3 regions of the Oryzomicrobium sp. genome follow, and region 3 is predicted to be linked to each of the others. Evidence: riboswitches for the same ligand, from Rfam matches in the RefSeq annotation. Region 3 holds a riboswitch; each other region holds the start of a gene.
What was found. Region 3 has a riboswitch for cobalamin ahead of V7Z98_RS00420 (energy-coupling factor ABC transporter permease). Riboswitches for the same ligand answer to the same signal wherever they lie in the genome.
Positions count from the first base shown of each region.

Region 1 (4,153 bases), on a different contig from region 3:
ATGCCCTCGATCCGGGCGGCGCCGGCGTTGGTCATGGTGGCGTTGGTGGTGACGCCGACCAGGGGGCCGCTGTAGGGGCTGGTCTTGCGGTAGATCATGTCGTCCAGCCGGGTACGGTAATAGGTGGCCTTGGCGAAGCCGTTGCCGGGCAGGGCGACTTCCGCTCCCAGGTCCCAGGAGGTGGCCGTTTCCGGCTTCAGGGTCGGGTCGGCGATGAGCAGGCGGCTGCCGCTCACGCTGGGGGTGGCGTACATCTCGTAGTTGGACGGAGTGCGGAAGGCGGTGCCGAGGGAGCTGCGCAGGGTGAGGCGCTCGTTCCAGCGGTAGACCGCGGCGACCTTGGGCGAGAAGCCTGAGTCGGAGCGCTCGGGCGAATCCACCGTACCGACCGGGGTGCCCACATACTTCTTGGCCACGCCCCGGGTGGTCCAGTAGTCGTAGCGTCCGCCCACGTAGAGGGTGAAGGCGTCGGTGAGGAAGATCTGATCCTGGAGGAACAGGGAGCGGGTGTCGCTGTTGCCCGAGGATTCCTCGTTCAGTGCGCCGGTGCGGCTGTTTTCCGGCTGGCGCCAGTTGGCGAGCTGGTACACCTTGCGGTTCAGGGTGCTGCGGTTGGCGGCCACCCCGGCGATCAGGTAGTGGTGCTCGCCAATGCCGAAGCCCACCTGGGCGGAGGCATCCAGGGTGGTGTTGGGCGTGTTGGTGCTGGTGCCTGGCCCTCCGGCGAAGGTGGCCCCGGTACCGGCGCCGACGTAGTAGTTGTCCCGGTCGAAGTAGCCGAGGTTGACCTTGAGGTCGGCGCTTCCCACCTTGCCGTCGTAGCCTGCGAAGTAGCGGTTCTCTTCGCGGCTGTTGGGGTTGCTGGAATTCCAGAAGCTGCTTTCCTTGAGGGAGCCGAGCTTGTCGCCGTTGATCGAGACGTTGCTCGCCGGCAGGGCCAGGGGCACACCGTTGCGGGTCAGGTAGTTGTTGAAGTTCTGGTAGCCCATCTTGCCCTCGGTCCGGGCGAAGCCGGCGAACAGCCGCGATTGGGCGTCGATGTCGAAGTAGAACTTGGCGTTGGCGAAGGCGGCGTGGGACGGTGTGGCGCCCTTGTCGCCGACGATGTAGGCCGGCGCGCCTGTGACGGTAGTGGTGCGCTGGCCGCCCTGGACGGCATTGCTGCCGGTGCCCGTGGTGCCGACCGGCACCACCACCAAGTCGTTCTTGGCGTAGCCGGCCATGTCCTCGTAGCCGATGCCGATGGAGGCAGCCAGGCCGTTTGCCCACTTGTTGCGGTAGCTGGCTTCCACCGCGTTGCGCTCGCCGTCGCCGAAGCCGCGGCTGATCTTGGCGTCGATTTCCAGTTTGGTCGGGGCCTTGGAGATGATGTTCACCACCCCGCCGATGGCGTCGCTGCCGTACAGGGCGGAGCCGGGGCCGGGTACCACCTCGATGCGTTCCACGTCGCCGACGTTGAGCCCCAGCAGGCTGGACAGGCCGCCGCTGTTGCCGTCGCTCAGGCTGATGCCGTCCACCATCATCTTCACCCGGCCCTGGGATTGGCCGCGCAGGGAAACGATGGGGGCGCTGTTGATGCGCGAGGTGTTGCCCAGGCCGCCGCGCAGATAAAGGCTGGGTACCTTGGCGGTGAGGGCGTCGCCGACCCGAACGGCGCCGGAGGCGTCCAGGGTGTCGCTATCGACCAGGGTGACGCTGGCGGGGGCTTCCAGGGTGCTCTGGGCGATCCGCGCCGCGCTGACCACCACGTTGGCCAGGTGCTTGTCGTTGTCGGGTTCCCGTTCCTCGCCGAAGGCGCCGGCCTGGGTGAAACAGGCGGCGATGGCGGTGGCGATGATCTTTTTCTTGGTGGTGCTGCGCATGCTCTCTCGTGACTCCAGTCGATGACCGGCCGGGCGGAGGGAGCAGCGGTGAAAAGGCGGCGCGCCGGAATGGCGGTGCGCGGAGGACGGGCATGGTGCGGCTAGGGGCGACCCGGGCTTTTCGCTACGCGGCTCCGTTCGCATCCCCGCGACCGGTGCTTGGCTCGTGCCTTGGCGACCGCTGGCGAAAGCGGTCGGCACGTTGGCGTCAAAGGCCGGTCTCCGGGCTCGTGAGATTTGATGCGTCGCCTTCCCGAAGCCGTCGCGCGCCCGGAAATCCGGGGTCACGTGCGGTTTCAGTGGCTGGCCCTTCCGGGGAGGAGGGGCCGTGGCGCATCCGCGCTCACTTACCGTTGCGGGGGCAGCCGAAGCTTGGCGGCGGTTAGGCCGTTACTTCGTTCCCGTTTCACCCGGCGGCTGCTGCCGCCGGACACCTTTGACTGCGTGGCCCTGTACTGCGTGTCGTGTTCCGGTCGGCAGGGCCGTCCCGTCCGGAAAGAGGGGCGATGATAGCGCGTTTTGGAACAATTATGACCAAAGTCTGACCTGGCTTCGGCCAGGTGCTCCGTGGCTCCCGGCCGGCGGGGCGTCATTCCCAGGCCAGGGCGCCGCCGGTCTGGTACTCGGTGACCCGGGTCTCGAAGAAGTTCTTCTCCTTGCGCATGTTGGCCTGCTCGTCGAGCCAGGGCAGCACGTTCTCGGCTCCGGGGAAAGGCTCGGAGAGGCCCAGCTGGCGGGCGCGGCGGTTGGCGATGAAGCGGAACTGGCCCCGGTGCAGGTCGGCGTTGTAGCCCAGGATGGGCTCCCGCAGGATGTAGCCGGCGTAGGCCGCTTCGGCCGCTTCCGCTTCTTCCCACAGGGCCTTCACGGCGGCCGGGTCCAGGGTCAGGTTCTCTTCCTGCAACAGCTGGCGCACCACCCGGATGCCGAAGGCGCAGTGCAGCACCTCGTCGCGCATGATGTATTGCAGCTGCTCGGCGGTGCCCTTCATCAGGCCCCGGCGTTGCAGGGCGAAGATGGGGGTGAAGCCGTTGTAGAACCAGCAGCCTTCGAAGATGCCGGCGAAGAACAGGTAGGAGAGGGCGAATTCGTGCAGGTTGTCCCGGTCGGTGAGGTCGAAGTCGGAGCGCATCACCCGCTCCAGGCGCCGGTTGGCCAGGGCGATCTTGCCGTGGATCTGCGGCACCACCCGGTAGCGGTTGTAGATCTCCTGCTGGTTGAGGCCCAGGCTCTCGATGCAGTGCTGGTAGGTCCAGGTGTGCAGGGCCTCTTCGTAGACCTGGCGGGCCTGGTAGATCTGCAATTCCGGGGCGCTCATCTTTTCCATCACCGCCAGGCCGATGTTGCGCATGGCCAGGATGTCGGAGGTGGTCAGGTAGGACAGCACGTTCTCGAAGACGTGGCGCTCCGCCGGCGTCAGCTTGTGGTTGTAGTCGTGCACGTCCTGGGCCATGGAGATTTCCAGGGGCGTCCAGTGGTTGCGGTTGGCGTTGAGGAAGAACTCCCAGGCCCAGGGGTACTTGAAGGGGGCGAGCTGGTTGATGTCGGCCTTGCCGTTCACCACCCGCTTGTCCTCCGGGTTGATCGGGGCGAGGGACAACCCTGCCGGATGCAAGGTGGAAGCCCGCGCCAGTGCTTGTTCTCCGGTCGGCATGGTCGAAGAACCAATAGGGGCGCGGCTTTCCAAGATTCCTGCCTGGAGATCGGCCATGGGCGCGGGGTTTGGCGCAGGGGCCTGGGCAGGGGGCGTTGCGACGGCGGGGCCGTCGTCCCAGTCGTTGAGCAGGAAGGCGCTCATTGGCAGGCCTCGCAATCCGGGTTGTCGATGGAGCAGAACTTGGGTTCGGCCGGGGCGGCAGACACGGCCGCCCGGTCGATCGGCGCGCCGGTCTTTTCCATGGCGGTGGCGCCCAGGGTGCGCAGGTAGTAGGTGGTCTTGAGGCCGCGCTTCCAGGCCAGCTTGTAGATTTCGTCCAGCTTCTTGCCCGAGGCCACGGCCACGTACAGGTTGAGGGACTGAGCCTGGTCGATCCACTTCTGGCGCCGCGCCGCGGCCTCGATCAGCCACACCGGGTCGATCTCGAAGGCGGTGGCGTAGCGGGCCTTGAGCTCGGCCGGGATGCGGTCGATGGGGGCCAGGGACCCGTCGAAGTACTTGAGGTCGGCCACCATCACCTCGTCCCACAGGCCCTGGGCCTTGAGGTCGCGCACCAGGGCGTCGTTCACCACGGTGAACTCGCCGGACAGGTTCGATTTCACGTAGAGGTTCTGGTACTCGGGCTCGATCGAGG
Region 1 is NZ_DAISLS010000013.1:115,172-119,324, reverse strand. Features, by position in the region: gene V7Z98_RS13990 (TonB-dependent receptor) at 1-1,862, opposite strand, end outside; cobalamin riboswitch at 2,059-2,315, opposite strand; gene V7Z98_RS13985 (ribonucleotide-diphosphate reductase subunit beta) at 2,452-3,660, opposite strand; gene V7Z98_RS13980 (ribonucleoside-diphosphate reductase subunit alpha) at 3,657-4,153, opposite strand, start outside.
Region 1: another riboswitch for cobalamin. It lies ahead of V7Z98_RS13990 (TonB-dependent receptor); the one in region 3 lies ahead of V7Z98_RS00420 (energy-coupling factor ABC transporter permease).

Region 2 (4,153 bases), on a different contig from region 3:
CAGGCAGACCAGCAGGGCCACTGCTGGCAGCCAGGGGTGGGCGGCCTGGGCCAGATCGCCCATCAGCCAGAAGAGCATGCCGCGCAGCTTGGATTCGGGGGCGATGGTGAGCATCAGCGCCACCAGGGCGCCGCAGCCGGCAGCGACGATCACCCCGGTGAGCAGCAGCCGGGTCTGGGTCCAGCTGCCGTCACCCCGGGCCAGGCCGAAGACGAGCAACATGGCGCCCATGGCACCGCAGAAGGCGAAGCCGGTCAGCCCGAACACCGACAGCCCGAGCAGGATGGCCAGCAAGGCCCCGACCCCGGCACCGCCGGAAATGCCCAGCACGTAAGGATCGGCCAGGGGGTTGCGCAACAGCACCTGCATCAGCGCCCCGGCCAGGGCGAGCAATCCGCCGCAGGCAAACCCGGCCACCGCCCTGGGCAGGCGCAGGGCGCGCACGATCTCCGCCCCCGGCGAATCCCCCCCGGTCAGCGCCGCCAGCACGTCGGCCCGGTCCACCGCGATGCTGCCCGCCGCCAGGGCCACGGCGAAGCTGGCCAGGGCGAGCAGGATCAGAAAGGCGAGGGCGACCAGGGCGCGACGGCGGGTGGGCATGGGGGAGGGGATTGGCTCGGGCAGCGCGGATTATGCCCCGGACTAGAAGTCGTAGCGGGCCGAGACGTAGGCGGTGCGGCCGTCGGCGGGGTAGTAGTAGGTGTCGTGCTTGAATGAAGAGTAGCCCGCGAACGGCGCGTACTTCTTGTCCAGCGCGTTGAGCAGCTTGGCGGTGACCGTCCAGCGATCGATCTTCCAGGCGCCTTGCAGGTCCAGGGTGGTGTAGCCTGCCAGGCGGCTCTGGGTGTTAGTGAAATCGCTGCCATAGGGGCGGTCGCCCACGTAGCGCGCTGCCGCAGTATAGGTGCCGATCTGTCCGCCCTTCCACGTCACTTGCAGGGATGCCTGGTCGCGGGCGGCCAGGGGCACGGTTTTTCCGGCGTAAGAGCCGCTGCGGAAAGTGGCATCCAGATAGGAGTAGGCTAGGCGGCTGGACCAGCGCTCGGTGGCCTGCCATTCCACTTCCAGGTTGGCGCTGTCACGCCGGGTGGGTGAGAAGTTGGCGTTGGCGCCCGTGCCGGCGTCGTAGCCGATTTCATCGGTCAGATCGAGACGGGAGAGGGACAGGCGGCCGCTCCAGGCACCGGATTTGAGGCTGCCGCCAACCTCCTGGATCGTGCCGTGCTGGGGGCGCAGGTTGCCGGCAAAGACAGGGCGAAGCAGCACGTTGTCGTAGCCGAACAGTTCGTCCAGGTTGGCAAAGCGGAAGGTGGTGCCGGTCTTGCCATAGACGCGCCAACCGTCGCCGGCGTAGGCCAGACCAATGTCGTAGGCGTTGCGGGTGCGGGTGGCCGAGCCGTTCACGGCCGGCTGGAACCAGGCCGGATAGGCGTCCTGGCTTGCCGATTGACGCACGCGTTGGGTTCTGCCGCCCAAGGTGAGGCTGAGGCGCGAAATCAGATCGGTGCTGTTCTGGAAATAGAAGGCCGTGCTGGTCTGGCGGGCATTCTGATTGGGCCCCCCCTGGTTCTGGGCGCCTACCTTGCCATCGTAATAATCCATGCCGACAACGGTTTCACTGTCCAGGCGACCTAAGCCGTGGCGCCAGCGCAGGCGCGGGGTGAACGACACCATGTCGCGGTTGCGGTCGCTGATGTAATTGCTGGCGTAGTAGTTCGAATGCAGGTTTTGCTGTTCGACAGAGACTTCACCTTCGAGGGTGAGCGCATCGGTCAGCCCGTAGCTGAATCCGGGCCGGAGTCGGTAGCCGTCGCGGAATTGATTGTCGTTAGGCGTTGTGGCGTTGCGCGGATTGGTCCGATACCCCGCGCTCAGCAGGTTGCCAGGCAGGCCGGATGCCTCTTTGTAGACGGCGTAGTCAGTGAAGATTTCACCTCGTTCCAGCTTCAATCCGGCCCGGCCGCTGGCCGTCTGCTGGTCCTGCCAGTTGTTGTGGCGGTAACCGTCCGTGTCGGCATAGCGGGCGAACAGGTTGAAGTAAGCGCGGTCGTTACCGGTGGCGACGCTGGCATCCAGGCCGCGGAAGTTGTAGCTGCCCAGGGTGGCGGTCACCGAGCCACCCGGCTTGCCCGATTTGTCGGTGATGATATTGATGACGCCGCCGCTGGCGCCGTCGCCATAAAGCACGGTGCCTGAGCCCCGCATGATCTCGATGCGTTCGATGCTGGCAAGGGGAATCGCGGACCAGACGATGCTGCCTGAGTCCAGAGGATTGATGCGCTGGCCATCGACCAGAATCAGGGTGTTGCTGGTGGCCGTGGCGCCAAAGCCACCAATATCCACTGTGGCATCAATACCTAAAGGGCCATAAAGAGGAACTACATTGACCCCCGCCCGGGTGGCCAGCACGTCGGGCAGGCTCAGGCCCGGGGTGTTGCGGATGTCTTCCTTGGTGATGACGCTGATGTTAGCGGGAATGCGCGGGTCCGGCGTGGCGAAGCGGGTGGCGGTGACTACCACGGGGGAGAGGATTTCGTCATCGGCCCGGACGGTGCCGGCGATCAGGCTCAGGCTGGCGGGAAGGGCGCAAATGGCGGCCCGGAGGATGGGACTGGACATGGTGAGACTCCCTTTGTCGCCACGCACATGCGTCCCCGCAGGCCGTGGCCGTTCTTGATCAGCGCAAGGGAGTCGCCGGCGCAGGACCGGCCGGCAGGGCGGGAGTCCACGCGCCATGCCGCCTCCCGCAGCACTTCCGCTGGTGTTCCCGGCAGGCCGGTATCCGGGCTCGCGAGGCCGGAATCCTCCGGCGCGCCGCCCCGCCTTCCCAGGCGATGAACCCAGTGGCTGTGTGGGGCGACTGCTCGCTTACCGTTGCGGGGGCAGCACAGGCCTTGCCGACCTGGGGTCGGACGCACCTGTTTCCCGTTTAACCGCGGCGAAGGATTCGCCTGCGGCACCTGGCAAGGAAAAAATCGTCGTCGTTAGCAAGGGCGTGGCAGCCGGTTGCGGGGCGACGGCGAGGGCGGAGAATACCCCGCCGGAGGGGGCGGGAGCAAGGCGCGGGGCGGCGGCGCGAAGCCACAAAACACCTTCAAATCCGACGCTTACTCCTTGACCGGGAAGAGATTGCGCCTCTATAGTGCGCGCCATGGAGAACCACCTCGCCACCCTCGAAAGCAAGGTCGACCAAGTGGTCGGCCTGTGTCAGGCCCTGCGCGGCGAGAACGCCGCCCTCAAGGCGCAGCTGGCGGCGGCGGAAGCGCGCAACGCCGATCTGGCCGCCCGCATGGCGGCGGCCCGGACGCGGGTGGAAGGCCTGCTCGCCCGGGTACCCGAGGACGGCAAGTAAGCCGCCGGCGGTGCCGGTGCGCGGGTCTTGCGGCGCGATCCGTGATCCGCTTGCGACTGCCGGGCTCCGAGCCGCTCTGCGCATTCCCGAATTTCCGTACTCCACCCTTCCCCCTCGAACTAGCCAGCAAAGGTCCATGACCATGAGCGCCGAGTCCAATTTCCTCGACGTGCAACTCCTCGGCCGGGAATACCGGGTCGCCTGCCCGCCCGACGAGCGGGAGGCCCTGCTCGCCGCCGTCGCCCTGGTGGACGAGCAGGTCAAGGAGATCACTGCCCGCAGCCGCTCCGGCGGCGCCGAGCGGGTGGCGGTGATGGCCGCCCTCAACCTGGCCCACGAACTGCTGTCCCTGCGCCGCCGCCCGAGCGCGCCGGAAGCGGCGCCCGGCGCGGTTTTCGCCGCGGTCGGCGAGGGGAGCGAAGGGGGTTTTGACACCCCTGACTTTCAGCGTAGAATCGGTGCCATGGAGGCCAAGCTGGACGAGGCGCTCCGGGGCAAGGCGGATTCTTCCGCCGATGCGGCACCGCCCCGGTCCGACTCCTTGTTCTAGTCCTCCGCCGGGTGTCCCCTGCGGTGCCCGTGACGGCCATAGATTCTCTGAACCAAGTATGGGCTTAGGTTGCCCATCCAGTGCCGGCAAAGTGCGCGTCCTTGCGACGTACCAGATGCCGGTCGGTAAGCGACCACTCTGAACCTCCGGGTTCGAGATGCCGGCCGAAACGACACCTGCGGGGGCCAGTAATACTGGACACGGCGCGTTGAAACGCTGCAAGGCGGCTTCACCGCGCCGTTTCCTTTTCT
Region 2 is NZ_DAISLS010000003.1:132,963-137,115, reverse strand. Features, by position in the region: gene V7Z98_RS03700 (FecCD family ABC transporter permease) at 1-600, opposite strand, end outside; gene V7Z98_RS03695 (TonB-dependent receptor) at 643-2,619, opposite strand; cobalamin riboswitch at 2,757-2,979, opposite strand; gene V7Z98_RS03690 (hypothetical protein) at 3,152-3,352, shown strand; gene V7Z98_RS03685 (cell division protein ZapA) at 3,489-3,902, shown strand; RNA gene ssrS (6S RNA) at 3,915-4,091, shown strand.
Region 2: another riboswitch for cobalamin. It lies ahead of V7Z98_RS03695 (TonB-dependent receptor); the one in region 3 lies ahead of V7Z98_RS00420 (energy-coupling factor ABC transporter permease).

Region 3 (4,153 bases):
ATGCTGCCGTCCGGGTAGCGGAAGTCCACGCCGTCCAGTTCCAGGATCAGGTCGCTCACGCCGCGCCTCCATGGGCCAGCAGCCCGCCCAGGGCCGCCAGCAGGGCGCCGGCCAGTCCACCCAGGAGCGTATGGCGCCGAGCATGGGGATGGGGCGTGGGCAGAAAGCGCAGGGGGCCATCGCTGTTGCGGGCCAGAGCGGCCTGGTGCAAGGCGTGGGCGCGCTGCCAGATCTGCAAGGTCAGGTTGGCCGTCAGATCGCCCAGGGCGCGGAAGGTCAGGCGGGAATTGGCATAGCCGAGGCGGGCGGCCTGGGCGGTACGCATGTCGTGCAGGGCCCCGGAGAAGACGAACAGGGTGCGGTAGCACAGCACCATGATGTCGAGCAGCACCTCGGGCGTCCGCAGGCGGCGGGCCAGCACGATCAGGTCGGTCAGGGGCGTGGTCAGCACCAGGAAGAGCAGGGCGGCCAGCCCGGCGAGGGAGCGGCCCGTCACCCGGCCCACCTGATCCAGCCCGGCGCCGGTGACGTGGACGCCCAGACCATCGCCGGGGGCGCGATCCACCGACAGGGCCAGGGAGAGGGCGCTGACCGCGAGGAAGAGCAGGGCGGGGAAGGCCACCCGCAGGTAGAGCCCCAGGGGTACCCGGGCGCCCAGGACGGTCGCCGCGACCACTGCGGCCGTCACTGCCAGGGCCGCTTCCAGCCGTCCGGCGGCGGCGAAGGCGGCCACCAGGCCGCCCAGGGCGAACAGCCCCTTGGCCTCGGGGGCTACGGTGCGCCAGCGGTTGGCGTAGGCCGACTGCTCAATCCGCATGGACGCCCGTTCCGCCGTCCGCGGGCTGGTTGTGCCGCTCGAACTCACGCTTGAGCCGTTCCCGAGTGACCGATACCCCCAGGTAATAGCCGATGAAGCCGGCGCCCAGGGCGGCCTGCAAGGCGAACAGCAGGGAGGCGATCTCCTCGCTGGCGGGTTCCAGCAGGGGCTCGAACCAGGGTTTGTAGTCCGGGGCGATGCGGCCGATCAGGTCCCGGGCCTGGTTGTCGGCGCCGCCGAAAAGCTCCACCGGCTTGCCGTCCGCATCCACGGCGTCCGGGGCCGGCTTGTCCACCAGCCACAGGGGCAGCACCGCCAGCAGGGCCACGGCGGCGAGCAGAAGGAGGTTCTGGCGCTTCTTCATGCCTTGGCCTCCGGCGTGCCCAGCACCCGCATGTCGCGCAGCTCCTGGGGGTTGAAGCGGGCCAGGGCGTTGAAAATGACCACGGTGAGCAGCCCTTCGCTGATGGCCAGGGGAACCTGGGTGACGGCGAAAATGCCGGCGAACTTGAGGAATGAAGCGGTAAAGCCGCCCACCGGGTCGGGAAAGGCCAGGGCCAGTTGGACCGAGGTGGTGACGTAGGTGAGCAGGTCGGCCAGGCTGGCGGCCAGGAAGATGCCCAGGGCGAAGGGCAGCTTCAGCGCCTGGGCCAGGCGGAACACGCCCCAGGCGGCGAAGGGGCCGACCACGGCCATGGAGAAGATGTTCGCCCCCAGGGTGGTGAGGCCGCCGTGGGCCAGCAGCAGGGCCTGGAAGAGCAGCACCACGGCGCCGATGGGGGCCATGGCCGCCGGGCCGAACAGTATGGCGCCCAGGCCGGTGCCGGTGGGATGAGAACAGCTGCCGGTGACCGAGGGCAGCTTGAGGGCCGACAGGACGAAGGTGAACGCGGCGGCCACTCCCAGCAGCATGCGCTGCTCCGGGTTGGCGCGGATGCGCCGGTTGACCGAGCGGATGCCCCAGGCGACGAAGGGGGCGGACGCGATGCTCCAGCCCACGGCGTGCGCCACGGGCAGGAAGCCTTCCATGATGTGCAAGCGGGTTCTCCCTCGGCGAACTCGAATGGACGCACCAAGGGGATAAAGGCGGATCGGGATCGGACTACAGAGGCGGCGCGGGCAGACCGCGGGAGCGGAAAGCGGGCCGTATGCGGCGAATCATCGAAACCTTCCCGTCACCCCGGGGAATGGTGCAGCTAATGACTCAGGCCGGTCTTCTGGCTCGCCTTCGTTCTCGTCCGCCGGCCTTCCCATGCGCGAAGCACAGTGGCGTGGGGCGGAGTCGTCAGGCTTACAGCAGCGGGGGCTGCGCCGGAATGGTCGAGGATATGGAGGATATCGACGTCACCGGTCTTCCCGTTTCACCAGCGGCATAGGACACGCGGCTGGCACCCGAATCAGCGCGCATGCTAACCGAGAAGCCGCCGGCGAACAACCGGAAAGCCAGGAAGCACGGGGTGAAGCGGCATTGCGGCCGGTTGTAATGAAGTGGTCATGCGCGGTTGGGAGAATGCCGCGTCTCCAGCGAAAAGCATTGCCTGCCATGAAATACTTCGACGACGATTGCATCAGCAACGACAGCGCCAACCCGATTCTCGACAAGTTCGTGCAGAACTCCCGCCGCCACTTCCTGTTGGGCGGTATTTCCGCCGCGGCCCTGGCCGGCATGGGCGTGTCCATGCCCACCCTGGCGGCCCAGGCAGCGGCCAGCGCCGGCCGGGTAATGCGCGGCAAGGCCGGCCCGGCCATCGGCTTCCTGCCCGTTTCGGTTTCCCAGGACGACCTGGTGCGGGTGCCCGACGACTACCAGGTGGAAGTGGTCTACGCCTGGGGCGACCCCATCTCCGACGGCCCGGCGTTCAAGCCCGACGCCTCCAACACCGCCGCGGAACAAGCCCTTCAGGCCGGCATGCACCACGACGGCATGCACTTCTTCCCCTTCGTCAAGGACGGCAAGCCCGTTTCCGACCGGGGGCTGCTGGTGGTCAACCACGAGTACGTGGACGATGGTCTGCTCCACCCGAGCGGCATGAACGGTTGGAGCGCCGACAAGGTGGCCAAGTCCCAGGCCGCCCATGGCGTCTCGGTGGTGGAAGTGCGCAAGCAGGGCAACCGCTGGGAGGTGGTGCGCCCCTCCAAGTACGCCCGCCGCGTCACCGCCGCCACGCCGATCTGGCTGTCCGGCCCGGTGGCCGGCTCCGACTGGGTCAAGACCGCCGCCGACCCCAAGGGCCACCTGGCCTTCGGCACCTTCAACAACTGCGCCATGGGCGTCACCCCCTGGGGCACCTACCTGACCTGCGAAGAGAACTTCAACAACTACTTCGAAGGCTCGGCCAAGCCTGCCAGCGCCGCTTCCAGCGCCCTGGAAAAGCGCTACGGCATCAAGAAGGGCGGCAGCATCTACCGCTGGAACGAATTCGACGCCCGCTTCGACCTGAACCGGCACCCCAACGAAGCCAACCGCTTCGGCTGGGTGGTGGAGATCGATCCGTGGAACCCGATGAAGCCCCCGGTCAAGCGCACCGCCCTGGGCCGCATCAAGCACGAGGGCGCCACCGTGACCCTGGCCAAGGACGGCCGGGTGGTGGTGTACATGGGCGACGACGAGCGCTTCGAGTACCTCTACAAGTTCGTTTCCAAGGACCGCTACGACCCGGCCCGGCCCGGCGCCAACGCTGACCTGCTCGACCGGGGCACCCTGTACGTGGCCCGTTTCGGCGATGACGGCAAGGGCCGCTGGCTGCCCCTGGTGCACGGCCGCCCGGGCCTGACCAGCGACAACGGTTTCGCCGACCAGGCCGACGTGCTGGTCAAGACCCGCCTAGCCGCCGACGCCGTGGGCGCCACCAAGATGGACCGGCCCGAGTGGATCGCCGTCCATCCGGTCACCGGCGAGGTGTATTGCTCCCTGACCAACAACACCAAGCGCGGCGCGGCCGACGCGGCCGCCACGGACAAGGCCAACCCCCGCGTCGACAACGTGTTCGGCCACATCATCCGCTGGCGCGACGAAGGCGGCGCGGCCGGGGATGCCTTCGGCTGGGACATCTTCGCCCTGGCCGGCGACCCGGCCAATCCGGACCCGGCCAAGCGCGGCAACGTCAAGGGCGACGCCTTCGGCAGCCCGGACGGCCTGTGGTTCGACCCGGAAGGCCGGCTGTGGATTCAGACCGACGTGTCCACCTCGGTGCTCAACCAGGGCGACTACGCCAACCTGGGCAACAACCAGATGCTCTGCGCCGACGTGGAAACCGGCCAGATCAAGCGCTTCCTCACCGGTCCCAAGGGTTGCGAGATCACCGGCATCACCCGCACCCCGGACGGCACCACCCT
Region 3 is NZ_DAISLS010000001.1:91,031-95,183, reverse strand. Features, by position in the region: gene V7Z98_RS00435 (energy-coupling factor ABC transporter ATP-binding protein) at 1-59, opposite strand, end outside; gene cbiQ (cobalt ECF transporter T component CbiQ) at 56-817, opposite strand; gene V7Z98_RS00425 (energy-coupling factor ABC transporter substrate-binding protein) at 807-1,181, opposite strand; gene V7Z98_RS00420 (energy-coupling factor ABC transporter permease) at 1,178-1,846, opposite strand; cobalamin riboswitch at 2,008-2,228, opposite strand; gene V7Z98_RS00415 (PhoX family protein) at 2,361-4,153, shown strand, end outside.